2 regions of the Arthrobacter sp. NEB 688 genome follow, and region 1 is predicted to be linked to the other one. Evidence: predicted binding sites of a transcription regulator. Region 1 holds the regulator's gene; the other holds the start of a gene.
The links. Region 1 encodes LexA, which represses DNA repair genes until DNA is damaged. Its sites were predicted from a motif close to TCGAACANNTGTTCGA; they were not measured.
Positions count from the first base shown of each region.

Region 2: HL663_RS05570 (HNH endonuclease signature motif containing protein) is a predicted target of LexA. The motif match lies at 5,905-5,920, and genes of this name have one in related genera.

Region 1 is NZ_CP053707.1:2,274,049-2,281,834, reverse strand. It holds gene HL663_RS10790 (hypothetical protein) at 1-165, shown strand; gene HL663_RS10785 (cobalamin-binding protein) at 188-1,039, opposite strand; gene HL663_RS10780 (GNAT family N-acetyltransferase) at 1,096-1,686, shown strand; gene HL663_RS10775 (LysM peptidoglycan-binding domain-containing protein) at 2,342-2,773, opposite strand; gene lexA (transcriptional repressor LexA) at 2,994-3,707, shown strand; gene HL663_RS10765 (succinylglutamate desuccinylase/aspartoacylase family protein) at 3,720-4,688, opposite strand; gene HL663_RS10760 (ATP-dependent zinc protease family protein) at 4,688-5,164, opposite strand; gene HL663_RS10755 (RimK family alpha-L-glutamate ligase) at 5,188-6,387, shown strand; gene HL663_RS10750 (GNAT family N-acetyltransferase) at 6,397-6,906, opposite strand; gene HL663_RS10745 (NAD-dependent protein deacetylase) at 6,903-7,786, opposite strand, start outside.
Region 2 is NZ_CP053707.1:1,173,886-1,181,671, reverse strand. It holds gene dnaK (molecular chaperone DnaK) at 1-655, opposite strand, end outside; gene HL663_RS05590 (YqeB family protein) at 1,124-1,636, shown strand; gene HL663_RS05585 (hypothetical protein) at 1,674-2,825, opposite strand; gene HL663_RS05580 (DUF3072 domain-containing protein) at 2,951-3,193, shown strand; gene HL663_RS05575 (LLM class F420-dependent oxidoreductase) at 3,219-4,208, opposite strand; gene HL663_RS05570 (HNH endonuclease signature motif containing protein) at 4,248-5,858, opposite strand; gene HL663_RS05565 (hypothetical protein) at 6,101-7,114, shown strand; gene HL663_RS05560 (nucleoside/nucleotide kinase family protein) at 7,175-7,786, opposite strand, start outside.

The DNA of each region.
Region 1 (7,786 bases):
ATGGAAGGTCCTCTGGGCCGCTACACCGAAGGGGCCTCGCGCCGCGAGCCCGGGCTCGGGCCCGCCTCGCCGCTGCTCGACCTCCTCCTCGTCGGCTTCGCCGCCCTGGGCCGCCGCGCCCAGGCGATGCACGACGACGAGGACCACCGCCTGCGCCGGCACTGACCCCCGCCGCTCCCCCGCCCGCTCACCCGAGGGGATGGAGGAAGGCCGCCAGCTCCTCGACGCCGTCGACGAGCCGCGGCCCCGGTCGCGCCCACAGCCCGTCGGCGTCGACCGCGTGCACGGCGACCCCGTCTGGCAGCACCCCGGCGGCCAGGAGCGCGTCGGCCTGGCGCTGCGCCCCGGCGCGGTCGTAGCCGCACGGCGCGACGACGACCACCTCGGGGGACGACGCGGCCAGGTCCTCCCAGCCGATGGCCACCGAGCGCTCCCCCGCCGCCCCGAGCACGTTCTCGCCGCCGGCGAGATCGACCATCTCGGGGATCCAGTGCCCCGGCGCGAACGGCGGGTCGGTCCACTCGAGGACCGCGACCCGCGGGCGCGCCCGCCCGGCCACCCGCTCGCGCACCGCGTCGAGGCGCCGCCGCAGGTCGGCGACGAGCGCCGCCGCCTCGGCCGGTCGTCCGACCGCCTCCCCCACGGCGCTGACGGAGGCCAGCACCTCCTCGAGGGTGTGCGGGTCGACGGTGAGCACCTCGGCGCGGCAGCCGAGGTGGCGCAGCGCCGCGTCGACGGTGGAGACGTCGAGGGCGCACACCGCGCAGAGGTCCTGCGTGACGACGAGGTCGGCGTCGAGGTCGGCCAGGGCGCCGGCGTCGAGGTGGTAGAGGTCCTCGCCGCGCTCGACCGCCGCGCACACGGCCGCGTCGATCTCGCCCGGCTCCAGCCCCTCGGGCAGGGCCGACGTCGAGACGACCCGGCGCGCACGGGCCTGCGCGGGGAAGTCGCACTCGAAGGTGACCCCGACGACCTCGTCGCCCGCGCCGAGCGCGAAGAGGATCTCGGTGGCCGAGGGGATCAGGCTGACGATGCGCACGCCCCGACCCTACGGAGGCGGTGGCGCGCTGTCGGTCGTCGGTGCTTGGCTGCGGCATGACCACCTGGGAGACCCACCCCGTCACGCCGGACCGGTTCGAGGACTTCGCCGACGTCGTCAACCCGAACCGGCGCGCCACGCACTGCTGGTGCCTCTCGCACCGGCTGCGACAGCGCGAGATCGACGAGCTCGGCGAGGGCAGCCGCGAGCAGGCCGCCCGTCGCCTCTGCGCGCGCGAGGTCCCGCCCGGGGTCGTCACCTACCGCGACGGCGTCCCGGTCGGCTGGTGCAACATCGGCGCCCGCAGCGACATCCCTCGCCTCGTGCACTCGACGAAGATCCACCCGGTCGACGACGTGCCGGTGTGGAGCATCGTCTGCCTCGTCGTGCGCGGCGGCCACCGGCGCCAGGGCGTGACGTCCCACCTCATCGAGGGGGCCGTGGCGTGGGCGGCCGCGCAGGGGGCGCCGGCGGTCGAGGCCCACCCGGTCGACCCCGGCGAGGGGCGGATGGACCTGACGATGGCCTTCGTCGGCACGCGAAAGATGTTCGAGCGGGCCGGCTTCGAGGAGGTCGGCGTCACCGACGCGGTGGCCAGCAGGATGCCGCGGCTCGTCCTGCGCCGCACGCTCCCCGGCGGCGGGTGAACGCACTGGTCCCCCCACCCCTGACCCGGTCGGGGGTCAGGGGTGAGGGGACCTGCGTACCCCAGCGGCGCGGGGCCGTGGCCTCCCGGGGAGGCGACGGCCGGGGCCGCTTCGCTCTCGTCGTCGGTTCGGTGGAGAGCCAGCGACGACGAGGGTGCGGCCCGGGGACCCTCTGTGTATCCCCGGGCCGCACGTCTCATTCCCCGGGGCTCTGGCTGTGGTGCACGAGTGCCGCCGTGTAGGCGCCGTGCCAGCCTCCCGAGGTGTCGGACCCGCGGGCGCCGCATCCGCACGACCAGTGCCACCGGCCCTGGCCGCCGCACTGGACGACCGGGTGGTGGGAGTGGCGGGAGGAGCTGCGCCGACGTGTCCGCATGCCCTGAAGTCTGTTGGTGCACAGCCCTGTCGCGCAGGGCAGGACGGCGCCGGCGGGCCGATGGGCCCGCGAGGTCCGACAGGTCGGCGGATGCTCCCTCCCCCGTTCGGCCGAGTGTGGCGCGGTTGACACCGACCGCCCGCAGGACCCACCCGCACGAGCGGGGCGGACAGCACGGAGGGCGTCGCCTTCCCTGCACGGGAGACGACGCCCTCCGGCGTCCGAGTCGGGTCGAGGGACTCGGGGATCGTGACGCGCCCGGGGGCGCGTGCGCGGGGCTCAGCCCGCGGGGATGACCAGCTGCTGGCCGGCGCGCACCTGGGCGGTGCTCAGGTCGTTGGCGAGCTGGATGGCGACGATGCCGTCGCTGATCGACATCGAGGGAAGCTCGGTGGCCGCGATCTCGGAGAGGGTCTGGCCACCGGTGACCGAGACGGTGTGCGCCGGCTCGGCCGCGCCGGCCCCGCCGAGACCCCGCAGGCCGAGGACGGTGGCGAGGGCGAGCGTCGCCATCACGAGCAGCACGAGGCGGCCGCGGCGCGTGATGCGCAGCGCGGGCTCGGCGACCGCGGCGGCGCGGCCGCCCTGGCCGGCGCCGTCGATGACGACCAGCCGCGGGCGGCGGGGAGCCACCGGGTGGGTGCTGCCGAGGTCGGTGGGGTGCCAGGCGATCGCGCTCATCATGTCCTCCATCCCGGCGGCCAGGGCCACCGTCGAACCGGTGTTCGATAGAACGTCTGTACGAGTTATAGCACGCGTGTTCGAGGCGGACAAGACACGCGTCGAACACCTGTTTGAGTTCGGGGCCGCCCGCTCGTAGGATGTCCGCATGCAGGTCAGACTGCACGGCACCACCGACAAGCCGTCTGACCTGCACAAACACCGGTCAGGACACCCCGTCGTACGGGGTGGCCTCAGCAAAGGGGTCGAGATGGCACGTCCGAGGAACGCCGACATCCACGAGATGCCCGACCGCGGCGACGGCGGGGACCTCACCCACCGCCAGCGCAAGATCCTCGAGGTCATCCGCAACGCCGTCGACCGGCACGGGTACCCGCCGAGCATGCGCGAGATCGGCGAGGCCGTCGGCCTCACCTCCCCCAGCTCGGTCGCCCACCAGCTCTCCGCGCTCGAGCGCAAGGGCTTCCTGCGGCGCGACCCCAACCGCCCGCGCGCCATCGAGGTCGTCTCCCCCGACCGCCAGGGCAGCGGCTACCGCCGGCCCGAGCAGGACGAGGGCGACGTGACCGGCATCGGCGACTCCCGCCCCGAGGCCTCCTACGTGCCGGTCCTCGGCCAGATCGCCGCCGGTGTCCCGATCACCGCCGAGGAGGTCGTCGAGGACGTCTTCCCGCTGCCCAAGCAGATCGTCGGCGAGGGCAGCCTGTTCCTCCTCAAGGTCGTCGGCGAGTCGATGGTCGACGCCGCCATCTGCGACGGCGACTGGGTCGTCGTGCGCCAGCAGCCGACCGCCGAGAACGGCGACATCGTCGCGGCGATGCTCGACAACGAGGCGACCGTCAAGACCTTCAAGCGGCGCGACGGCAAGGTCTGGCTCATGCCGCACAACCCGGCCTTCGAGCCGATCGACGGCGACCACGCGACGATCCTCGGCAAGGTCACCGCGGTCCTGCGCCGCGTCTGACCCCGCCCGGCGTCAGTCCTCGACCTCGGCGATGTGCACGACGGCGTCGCCGGAGTTGACCAGGGGCGCCTCGGTGCGCCCGACGACGATCCCGGAGCGGTCGGCGTGCACGAGGCGCACCCGCTTGCCGAGCGAGTCGAAGAGGCCGCCCAGGCGCGCGCCGCGCTCGACCCGCTCCCCCAGCCCGACCTCGAGGTGCAGCATCCCGGTGCCGCGGGCGCGGACCCACCCGCTGCGGAACGACACCGCCGACGGCGCCGGCGGGTCCTCGGCCACCGGGTCGGTCATCCCGAGCGCGGCGAGGACCCGGCGCACGCCGAGCACGCCGGCGTCGACCGCCCAGCGGTCCATCCGCCACGCCTCGCCCGCCTCGTAGAGCAGCACCGTCGCGCCCCGCTCGCGTGCGGCGTACCGCAGCGAGCCGTCGCGCAGCCGCGCGTTGAGCATCACGGGCGCCGCGAAGGCCTCGGCCAGGGCACGGGTGCGCGGGTCCTCGAGATCGGCCCGCACCTGCGGCAGGTTCGTGCGCCGGTCCGAGCCGGTGTGCAGGTCGATGCCGACCTCGCACTTGTCGACGACCTCGGTCATGAACAGGTGCGCGATGCGGCCGGCGAGCGAGCCGCGCGGCGAGCCCGGGAAGGACCGGTTGAGGTCGCGCCGGTCCGGCAGGTAGCGCTGGCCGGCCGAGAAGCCGAGGACGTTGACGATGGGGACGGCGATCAGGGTGCCGCAGAACGTCTTCGGGTCGAGCCCGGCGACGACCTGCCGCACGACCTCGACCCCGACGGCCTCGTCGCCGTGGATGGCGGCGTCGACCCAGACGGTCGGCCCCTCCTCGCGCCCGTGGACGACGCGTACGGGCAGCTCGACGTCGGCGCCCGTGACGAGCCGCGTGATCGGCAGCGACACCGACTGCGTCCGGCCGGCCCGCACGCGGACGTGGCCGATCTCGAACGAGGGGCGCGGGGTGCGCCGGGGCATCAGGCCCTCCCCCGGTTGCGCCGGCGCATCGCGAGCGGCGGCCGGCCCCCGAGGTAGGAGCGCCCGGGGTCGACGGCGAAGCCCTGGCGCAGCGCCTCGCGGCCGACGAGCATCCGGAAGCCCATCTCGTCGCGGTTGGCCAGCGTCATCTCGGCCGCGACCGTGCGGCCCATGAGGACGAGGTCCATCGCGACGACGAGGCGCTCCTCGGAGTGGCCGGAGGACGAGCGCACCTCGCGCACGTCGAGCACCGGGCACTCGCACCGCACCGCGTCGGCGTCCGAGCGCTGCCACGGCTGGAGGCGGAAGCGGGCCCACCGCTCGCCGTCGCGCTCGAGGTCCTCGAGGTCGAAGGCGTGGATCGACGAGGACCGCGCGCCGGTGTCGAGCTTGGCCTTGACCCACGGCACGCCGATCGTCGGGAGGCTCACCCACTCACGCCAGCCTGCGAGGGTGTAGGAATGGCTGTCCGTCATCCGTCCTCTCCCGCCGGGAAACCATGAAGCTCGCGATCCTCTCCCGCGCGCCTCGCTCGTACAGTACGCAGCGCCTGCGCACCGCCGCCCAGGACCGTGGCCACCAGGTCAAGGTCCTCAACACCCTCCGCTTCGGCATCGACCTGTCCGGGGACGAGCCCGACCTGCAGTTCCGGGGCAAGCGGCTGTCGACCTACGACGCGATCCTGCCGCGGATCGGCAACTCCATCACCTACTTCGGCACCGCCGTCGTGCGGCAGTTCGAGCAGATGGACGTCTACACGCCGAACACCTCGTGGGGCATCGCCAACTCGCGCGACAAGCTGCGCGCGACGCAGATCCTCTCGCGGCACAACATCGGGATGCCGCCGACGACCTTCGTCCGCGACCGGGCCGACGTCATCCCCGCCATCGAGCGGGTCGGCGGCGCGCCGGTCGTCATCAAGCTGCTCGAGGGCACCCAGGGCATCGGGGTCATCCTCGCCCCGGAGATGAAGACCGCCGAGGCGATCATCGAGACGCTGCAGTCGACGAAGCAGAACGTGCTCATCCAGCGCTTCGTCAAGGAGAGCAAGGGCCGCGACATCCGCGCGCTCGTCGTCGGCGACCGCGTCGTCGCCGCGATGCGCCGGGTCGCCAAGGGCGACGAGTTCCGGTCCAACGTGCACCGCGGCGGGTCGGTCGAGCCGGTCGAGCTCGACCCCGAGTTCGAGCGCGCGGCCGTCCGCTCGGCCCAGATCATGGGCCTGCGGGTCGCCGGTGTCGACATGCTCGAGAGCGACGAGGGACCGCAGGTCATGGAGGTCAACTCCTCCCCCGGCCTCGAGGGCATCGAGACGGCGACCAAGCTCGACGTCGCCGGCGCGATCATCGACCACATCGACAACCAGGTCGCCTTCCCCGAGATCGACGTGCGCCAGCGCCTCACCGTCTCGACGGGCTACGGCGTCGCCGAGATCGCGGTGCACGAAGCGTCCGACCTCGTGGGTAAGTCGCTGGGCGACAGCGGTCTTCGCGAGCGCGACATCACCGCGCTCACGCTGCACCGCGGGACGATGGTCATCCCGAACCCCAACACCCACCACGTGCTGGAGTCCGGCGACCGGATGCTCTGCTTCGGCAAGCTCGAGGAGATGCGCTCGATGATCCCGAGCCGTCGCCGCCGCACGCGCAAGGTCAAGCGCCTGCCGAAGGAGCCGATCCACGACGCGCGCCCCGAGTGAGGTCGGGCGTCAGCGCCCGTCGGGGTGCGGGCGCTGCCAGAACGCGGTGTCGACGCGGCGCCCGAGCTTGAACCCGACCTCGCGCAGCGTGCCGACGTGCTCGAACCCGTGGGCGCGGTGCAGCGCCGCGCTCGCGGGGTTCGGCTGGGCGATGACGGCGACGCACGTGTGCACGCCGTCGGCGTCGACCCGGCGCAGCAGCTCGTCGTAGAGACGCTTCCCGAGGCCCTTCCCGCGGGCGGCCTCGGCGAGGTAGACCGACACCTCGCGGGTGCCGTCGTAGGCGGCGCGGGGGCGGTAGGTGCCGGAGTAGGCGTAGCCGAGGACGCCGCCGTCGGGCGCGACCGCGACGAGCACGTGGTCGCCGGGGCGGGTCGAGGCGACGTGGCCGGCGTAGTGGTCGTCGGGGCGGGTCTCGAGGTCGAAGGTCGACACGGTGTGCCGGACGGCCTCGTTGTAGATGGCGACCATCCCGCGCAGGTCATCGGCTGTGGCGGAACGGATCTCGGGCTCGGTCACGCGGCGGCGCCACCGCGCACGAGCTGCTCGAGCGTCGGCGCGAGGGGCGCGTCGACCCGCAGGGCCATGTGCTCGTCGCCGCGGGTCGGCCCCCGCGTGACCGCCGCCACCGGGATGCCCCTGCGCGCGGCGTGACGGACGAAGCGCAGCCCCGACATCACGGCGAGCGAGGAGCCGAGGACGAGCAGCGCGGGCGCGGCGTCGGTGAGGGCGAAGCAGGCGTCGACCCGCTCGCGCGGCACCGAGCCGCCGAAGAACACGACGTCGGGCTTGAGGGTGTCGGCGCCGCAGACGAGGCAGAGCGGCAGCCGGAACCCGGCGACGGCGTCCTCGGGCAGCACGACGTCGCCGTCGGGGCGGATCTGGCTGCTCACCTGCGAGCCGTCCGGCGCCTCGCCGCGCACCCGCTCCTCGAAGCCGGGGTTGGCCGCGGACATCCGGGCCTGGAGCTCCTCGCGGCCGGTGCGGTCGCCGCAGGTGAGGCACACGACCTCGGCGAGGGTGCCGTGCAGCTCGGTGACGTCGCTCGACCCGGCCGCCTGGTGCAGGCCGTCGACGTTCTGGGTGATGACCGCCCCGAGCAGCCCGGCCTCCTGGAGCGCGGCGACGGCGTGGTGGCCCCGGTTGGGCTCGGCCCGCGAGAAGCGCTGCCAGCCGACGTACGAGCGGGCCCAGTAGCGCTGCCGGTTCTCGCTCGAGGCGCAGAACTCGCCGTGCTGCATCGGCATGACCCGGCGGGTGCCGTCGTGCCCGCGGTAGTCGGGGATGCCGGAGTCGGTCGACATCCCGGCCCCGGACAGCACGAGGGTCCCGGGGTGAGCGCGCAGGAGGCCGGCCAGCCGGTCGACCGCGGCGGGGTCGCTCGCCTCGGGCGGCAGCG
Region 2 (7,786 bases), 1.1 Mb from region 1:
GGTGGCCCACGACGCGCTCGTCCCAGTCGTCGCCGCCGAGCTGGTTGTCGCCGGAGGTCGCCTTGACCTGGATGGTCGCGAAGCCGTCGTCGGGGTCCTTGCCGACCTCGAGGAGGGAGACGTCGAAGGTGCCGCCGCCGAGGTCGAAGACGAGGATGAGCTCGTCCTCCTTGCCCTTGTCGAGGCCGTACGCGAGCGCGGCCGCGGTCGGCTCGTTGACGATGCGCAGGACGTTGAGGCCCGCGATCTCGCCGGCCTCCTTCGTGGCCTGGCGCTCGTGGTCGTCGAAGTACGCCGGCACGGTGATCACGGCGTCGGTGACGGTCTCGCCGAGGTAGGACTCGGCGTCGCGCTTGAGCTTCTGGAGGATGCGGGCGCTGATCTCCTGCGCGTTGTAGGTCTTGCCGTCGACGTCGTCGGACGCCCAGTCGGTGCCCATGTGGCGCTTGACCGAGCGGATCGTGCGGTCGGCGTTGGTCACGGCCTGACGCTTGGCGATCTCGCCGACGAGGACCTCGCCACCCTTGGAGAAGGCGACGACGGAGGGAGTGGTGCGACCGCCCTCGGCGTTCGCGATGATGGTGGGCTCGCCACCCTCGAGGACGGCGACGGCACTGTTGGTGGTGCCGAGGTCGATGCCGACTGCACGTGCCATGTGTGGTGCTCCTTGGTGTGGTGCTGGGCCGGGGCGGTGCGCCACGGACCGGGTTGAGTCGTTGTCACTCAAGTTAGCCCCGCCGACCATCCTGCACAAATCGGTGGGACGAAACTTGCGTCCACCTGACTCAACCCATGACAGGGCGGCGGTGTTCCCGATGCGCCCGGAACCCAGGCCGACCACGAAAAGCCCGCACGTGCGGGGATACCGACGCCCGGAACCCAGGCCGACCACGAAAAGCCCGCACGTGCCGGGTTACCGACGCCCGGAACCCAGGCCGACCACGAAAAGCCCGCACGTGCCGGGTTACCGACGCCCGGAACCCAGGCCGACCACGAAAAGCCCGCACGTGCAGGGTTACCGACGCCCGGAACCCGCCCCGACCACGAAAGCCCGCACGCGCGGGGTCCTCGCTCCCGGGCCAGCGCTCGCCGGCTCCGCACCTCCCGACGTAGCCTCGACGCCATGGACGTGCCGGGCCGCAGCGACGAGGACGACGTCGTCCGTCGCGTCGGGGGCTTCGACACCGGGGGGCGGGCGTTCGTCCTGACCCTCTTCGGCGGCGGCGGGCTGGCCCTCGGACTCGCCCTCCCCTGGCTCGCGCGGCTCGCGGCCGAGCAGGAGTGGGTGCCGTTCGGCGGGCCCCTGCGCGCCCTCGGCGCCCCGGACGCGGCCTGGCTCCCCTGGGGCCGGCCGGTCATCGGCCTCGCGGTGGGGCTGGTCCTCGCCGCGTGGGTCCTCGCGCACACCGCGGTGCTCCACGTCTCGCGGGCGGAGGTCCGGGTCGAGCGCTACGGGTCGGTGCAGCGGGTCATCCCGCGGGAGCGCGTCGACGGCGTCCACCGGGACGGCGGGAAGGTGGTCCTCGAGGCCGCCTCCGGGCGCGTCCTCTTCCGTGACGACGTCGAGGGCGACCGCGACGCCGTCCGCGCGGCCTTCGTCGACGCCGGGTACCCGTGGGAGGGGCCACCGGCCTGACCGACGGCCGAGGGCCGAGGGCCGACGGCCGAGGGCGTCAGGGGGCCGGACGGGTGTGCCGGATGGCCACCGTGCACGGCGGCAGGCCGGCGAGGTTGTTCGTCGGGTCGGCGTCGGGGACGGTCGAGAGGTAGGGGAAGAAGGGGTTCTCCTCGTTCTCCGTCGTCACGACGTCGGCCTCGGCCCCGCTCGCACCCCGGACGAAGAACGTGTGGGCCCCGGCCCGCAGCAGGTCCATCACCCGGCTCTTCGTCATCGCCCACGGGCCGCCGTCCGGCAGGACGCCGCCCAGCATGTTGATGTACGGCTTGCGCCCGACCCGCTGGATGCCGGTCACCTGCCAGCGGCCGGGCGGCAGGGTGTCCGCCACCGGCACCCAGTACTCCTCGATCGGCTGCCAGACGTGCCCGTGGAGGGCGTAGTTGTAGGCGGACGCCTCCCGGTGCCCGGCGCCGTGGTCCCAGATCAGCTCGTCGACCGCGAGCCGGCGGTGCGTGTCGCTCGCCTCGAGCTGCTCCTGGCTCCACGACCGGACGACGATGCCCTGGAAGCCGTCGGGGTCGGACGCCTCGACGACGGCGGCGGGGAAGCTCAGCTCGCGGACGATCGCCGAGACGGCCACGTCCTGCGCGTACCGGTTGAGCCGGTCGACCACGCGCGTCATCCGCTGCTGGACGTACTCGGTGGCGACCTCCTGCGGGGAACGGCCCTCGGCGAGACCGCGCAGGATCTTCGCGCCGACCGCGTCGAGGTCGAGGTCGGCGACGGCCTCGGTCAGCTCGGTACGCAGCAGCTCGACGACCTTCGCGTGGGCGGCCTCGGCCCCGTCGTCGGAGGTCATGTCCTCCTCGAGGAGGATCGCGACGAGCACGAGCCGGCCGGGCACCTCGACCCGGTGCCCGGCGGCCGTGACCACGATGGGCTCGAGGGTGGTGTCGAGGTGGCCGACGGCCGCCGGCACCGTGCGGTTCTCGCCGATGCCCATCGAGCCGCCGAGGCTGCCGTGGCTGCCCGGCGAGGACCAGATCCCGGGCGCCCCGTCGAGCGTCGGCGCGTCCGGGCGGTGGGTGATCGTCCGGCCGTCGAGGGTGACGACGACGGTCCACAGGTACGGCTCGCTGTCGCTCTCGTCGGCGCCGTGGTAGCAGAAGAGCTTCTCGAGGCGGAGGCGGACGGGGATGGTGGCCATGGTCTCTCCCGGGGGGCGTGGTGCGGTCACGCGGCAGGAGGCGGCCCGCCGGGTAGGTGATACACGCACCCGTCGACCTGGGCGCTGCGGGCCGGGGTGTCGGACCCCGTCCGTAGCGTGCGGGGATGACCACCCAGGACCAGAACCCCGACCAGACCGAGCCGATCCAGGACCCGCAGGACGCCACGAAGCCGCCGGAGCAGTGGGCGACCGGTGACGAGCCCGCCACCGGCCCCCAGCTGAGCTACCTCTCGACCCTCGCCCGCGAGGCGGGCCGCGAGGTGCCGGAGGGCCTGACCAAGGCGCACGCCTCCGAGCTCATCGACGAGCTGCAGGGCGCCTCGCCGCGGGTCGACCCGCAGGCCTGACGCAGCGCGGCGCCCCGCGTGCGGGTCAGCGCGACCGCACGAGGGGCGCCAGCGCCTCGGCCATCATCGAGACGACCCCGGGCACGTGCCCGTTGGCGACCATGTTGACGACGAGCCCGTCGACCCCGTGGTCGAGCACCCGCTCCTGCAGCTGCCCGGCCACCTCCTGCGGCGTGCCCGCGAACTGCCGGTCCGTGGCGGCTCGTCGCTGGTTCTCGTCCATCGTGTCGAGGTCGACGCCGCGGGCGCGCAGGAAGTCGCGGTGCATCCGGCGGGCCGCGTCGCCGTCCTCGTCCATCATGACGAACGCGAGGTAGCTCGTCTCGAGGGTGGAGCGCTCGCGCCCCTCCTCCTCGCACCGGGCCGCGACCGCTTCGAGCTTGCGCGGGAGGTCCGCGGCGTTGCAGATGAGGTTGAGGTGCGCCGCGTGCCGGGCCGCGTACTTGAACGTCTTCCGCTCTCCCCCACCGCCGATGAGGATGGGCAGGTCGTCACGCAGGCGCGGCTCGTTCATCGCCGACTCGGTGCGGTACCAGTCGCCGGAGACCGTCGGCCGCTCGCCCCGCAGCATCGGCTCGATGATCGAGAGCGCCTCCTCGAGCCGCTGGAAACGGTCGGTGAAGGTGCCGAACTCGAACCCGAGCTGGCGGTGCTCGAGCTCGAACCACCCGGCGCCGATGCCGAGGACGGCTCGCCCCCCGCTCACGAGGTCGAGGGTCGTCACCTCCTTGGCGAGCAGCGTGGGGTTGCGGTACGTGTTTCCGGTGACGAGCGTCGACAGCTGCACCCGCTCGGTGGCCGTCGCGAGCGCGCCGAGGAGCGTGTAGGCCTCGAGCATCGGCTCGTCCGGCTCGCCGATCCCGGGCAGCTGGTAGAAGTGGTCCATCACGAGGACGGCGTCGACGCCGGCCGCGTCCGCCTCCTGCGCCTGCTGGACGACCGTCGGGACGATGCGTGCGGGGTCGCCCCCGGGGTAGCTGAAGTTCGGGACCTGGTAGCCGAGGCGGACGCTCATCCTCGGAACGCTACGCCCGTGACGCCGCCGTCGGGCCGCTCAGAACGGGGGCGACGACGGCAGCGTCGGGCGGCGCCGGCGGTGGCGCGGCGGGACGTCGACGACGAGGTCGCCGGGCGGCCGCCCGCGGGGTCGGTGGACCTCGACGCGGCAGGCTCGGGCGGTCGGCGCAGGGGCGCCGTGCTCGAGGCGGAACTCGAGGGCGGAGTGGGGTGCGTCGCTCGCTCCCAGGCTCGGTGCACGCGGCGGCCGGTCCTCGTCGGACCCGCTGTCGGGGAGGACGACGGGCCGGTGGTCCGGGGGATGGGTGGTGCGCCGCCGCCCGGCGGGGTCCACCCATGTCATCGTCGCGTCGGGATGGAGGAGGGCCGACCATCCCGGCCGCTGCTTCGTGCGGTGATGGCGCCGGCAGAGGCAGACGAGGTTGGTCGCCGCCGTCGGGCCGGCGGGCCACGCCACGACGTGGTCGAGGTCGCAGAACCGGGCGGCGACCTGGCAGCCGGGGAAGCGGCAGCGCCCGTCCCGGGCCCGGACCAGCCGCGCGAGGCGGGCGCCCGGCCGGTAGCCCTCGGTGGTCGGACCGTCGACGGCGGACAGCGCGCCGCTCGCGGGGTCGACCCCGACCCGCCCGAGGTGGTCGGTGCGGCACGACGTCGACGCGACCGCCCGCTCCAGCCAGTCGCGGGCGACGAGGACGGGCTCACCGGGGGCAGCACCGTGCACGGTCACGAGGTCACCCGGCTGCTCGACGGCCCCCGACCGCGCCGACCGGACCGCACCGTCGGGAGAACCGTCCGGAGCGACGGTCACGAGGTGGACCTGGAGGTCGATCGTCGCGCTGCCGGTCACGAGGTCGGTGAGCGCCCGGGCCCGCGCCCGGTCGATGCCATCGCAGGTGCCGTCGGCGACGAGGCGCTGCGCGAGGGCGTCGATGGCGGCCCACGCCCGGGAGGCCTCCTCGGAGGGAAAGGTGCCGAGCCAGGTGTCGGTGCCGGGCTCGTCGACCCATCGCCGCAGCGACGACGCGGAGCGGGCGCGGACGGCCCTGCGCCGCAGGAGGTCCGGCGAGATCCGGGCCAGCACCCGCCGCACCCGCCGGCGCAGGCGGGGAGCGTCCTCGACGCCGAGGAACGCGTCGACGGCCTCGCACACCGTGGCGGCGACCTCCGCCGGGACCTCCTCGAGCTCGTGGGCGACGACGCCGGCCCGGTACCCGTCCACGCGGCCCTCGGTCATCGCGGCGTGCAGACGTCCCAGGCCGGTCGCCGTGCCCGTGCCCTCGGGGCCGTCGGCGGCGCGGCGGACGGCGTCGCGCACCCAGCGCTCGGCGTGCGCGGCGGTCATCCCGAGGACGCCGGAGACGATCGACGGCGCGTCGAGCGAGACGTGGCCGGGAGCCCGGTGGGTCTCGACGAGCTCGCCGGTCCCGAGCACGTGCGGCTCGATCGCCGCGAGCCGCACGACCACCTCGGCCTGCGCCGCCTCGACGACATCGGCCAGGGCCCGGAGCTCGCCGAGAGCGGCCGCCCACTCCTCGCTCGAGCCGCAGGCGACGGTCGGGGACAGGACCTCACGCACCAGCCGGCGTGCCGTGTGCGCCGCCTGCGCGACGTCCCCGGGACCCGGCCCGAGCGTGCTCGTCGATGCCATTCGCTCCCCCTCCCCTCGTGACCCCATCCTACCGCCGAGACATCCGTCGAACAAGGGTTCGACAGTACCAAATCGTCTGCCGCTCAACGACTCTCGCCCATCAAGAGTGCGGCTCGCCGGCCGCCGCCCACCCCTGCGCGGACCCCAGGGGAGCGCTCCCCATGTCCCCCGGGCCCCGCCGGGCCTACGGTGACCGGGACGGCGGCGCACCGGCGCCGCCCCACGAGGGGAGACCACACGACATGGCACGACTGAAGACCCTGGCCGCCGCGCTGGCGGCCGTCACGCTCGGCGGGCTCGTCACCGTCGCGACGCCGGGCGCGGCCGTCGCGGAGGACTCGATGTGCCGCACGACGACCGGCAGCTCGGACTTCTACCCGGGCCCGTCCGCGAGCGCCACGTACGACGACACCTTCCACAACAGCGTCGCGGTCCCGGCCGGCCTCCTCGACGGCCGCTACGTGCCGCAGGGCCTGGCCTACTGGAACGACGTCCGCGGCACCGACGACGTGCTGCTCATCTCGGCGTACCACGACGACAACGGCAACGGCACTCCCGACGGTCCGAGCGCGGTCTTCGGCGTGTGGCTGAGCGGCCCGGACCGCGGCGAGAGCCTCGGCCGGATGCTCATCCCGACCACGCACGCCGGTGGCATCGCCGTCGCCGGGGGGTACGTCTACGTCGGCGGCGAGGGCATCGTCCGCTACTGGTCGGCGTCGGGGGTCAGGTCCGTGCTCCTGGCGGCCAACAACAACCACACCTACACCCCCAAGGACACCCAGGACGTCGCCGGCAAGGCCTCGTTCCTCGGCACCCAGGGCGGGTACGTCTGGACCGGCGACTTCTCGGAGACGAGCCACCAGAGCATGTGGCGCTACCGGCCCAACAGCGACGGCTCCCTCACCTACACGAGCACCAAGCGCACCGTCCCCGCGAAGACCCAGGGGATGACCACCGTCGGGTCCCGGTTCGTCTTCGCGACCTCCTACGGCCGCAACGACCGCGGCAACGTCTGGGTGCGGTCCACCGCCTCCACCGGCGACGTCACCGACGCCACGTCCTTCTGCATGCGCGCCCCCTCGATGATCGAGGGCCTCGCCTACGGGAGCTCGAACGGCAACGCCCACGTCTGGGCGCTCTACGAGAGCGGCGCCTACACGTACAACAAGGGCCTCGACGACCCGCGCAACCCGATCACGAACATCCACTGGGCCGAGGGCTCGACCCTCGCCGGTCTGTACGGCCAGTCCGACTGAGCCGCAACCCGACCCATCCTGACGGCGCCGGATCCCGCGAGGGGTCCGGCGTCGTCGGCGTCAGCGCGCCGGCAGCTCCCAGCCCCCGTCGGTGGCCAGCACGACCCGGTCTGCGGCACCGGCCCGCTCGCGCACCAGCGCGGTGTTGCGGTCGTCGACCGCCGCCACCCAGGCCTGCGCCTCCTGCGGCGTCTTGCCGAACTCGACGTGCCGCGCCAGCAGCCGCTGCCGGCGCAGGGCGTCGTCGCCGTCGACGAACCAGACGGCGTCGAGCGCGGCCCGCGCCTCGCGCCAGTCGCCCTCCAGCAGCAGGTAGTTGCCCTCGGTGACGACGAGCCGCGCTCCCCCGGGCACGACGACGGCCCCGGCCAGCGGCTGCTCGAGGACGCGCTCGAAGCCCGGCGCGTACACGTCGCGCTCGGGGTCCTCGCGCAGCCGGCGCAGCAGGGCCGCGTAGCCCCGCGCGTCGAAGGTCTCGGGGGCGCCCTTGCGGTCGCGGAGACCGAGCCGCTCGAGCTGGACGTCCGCGAGGTGGTAGCCGTCCATCGGCACCTGGGCGACCCACGCGGCCCCGCGCCGCCGCGCGAGCTCGGCGACGAGCGCCTCGGCCAGGGTCGACTTGCCCGCTCCGGGCACACCGGCGACGCCGAGCAGGGCCCGTTCGCCGGCCGT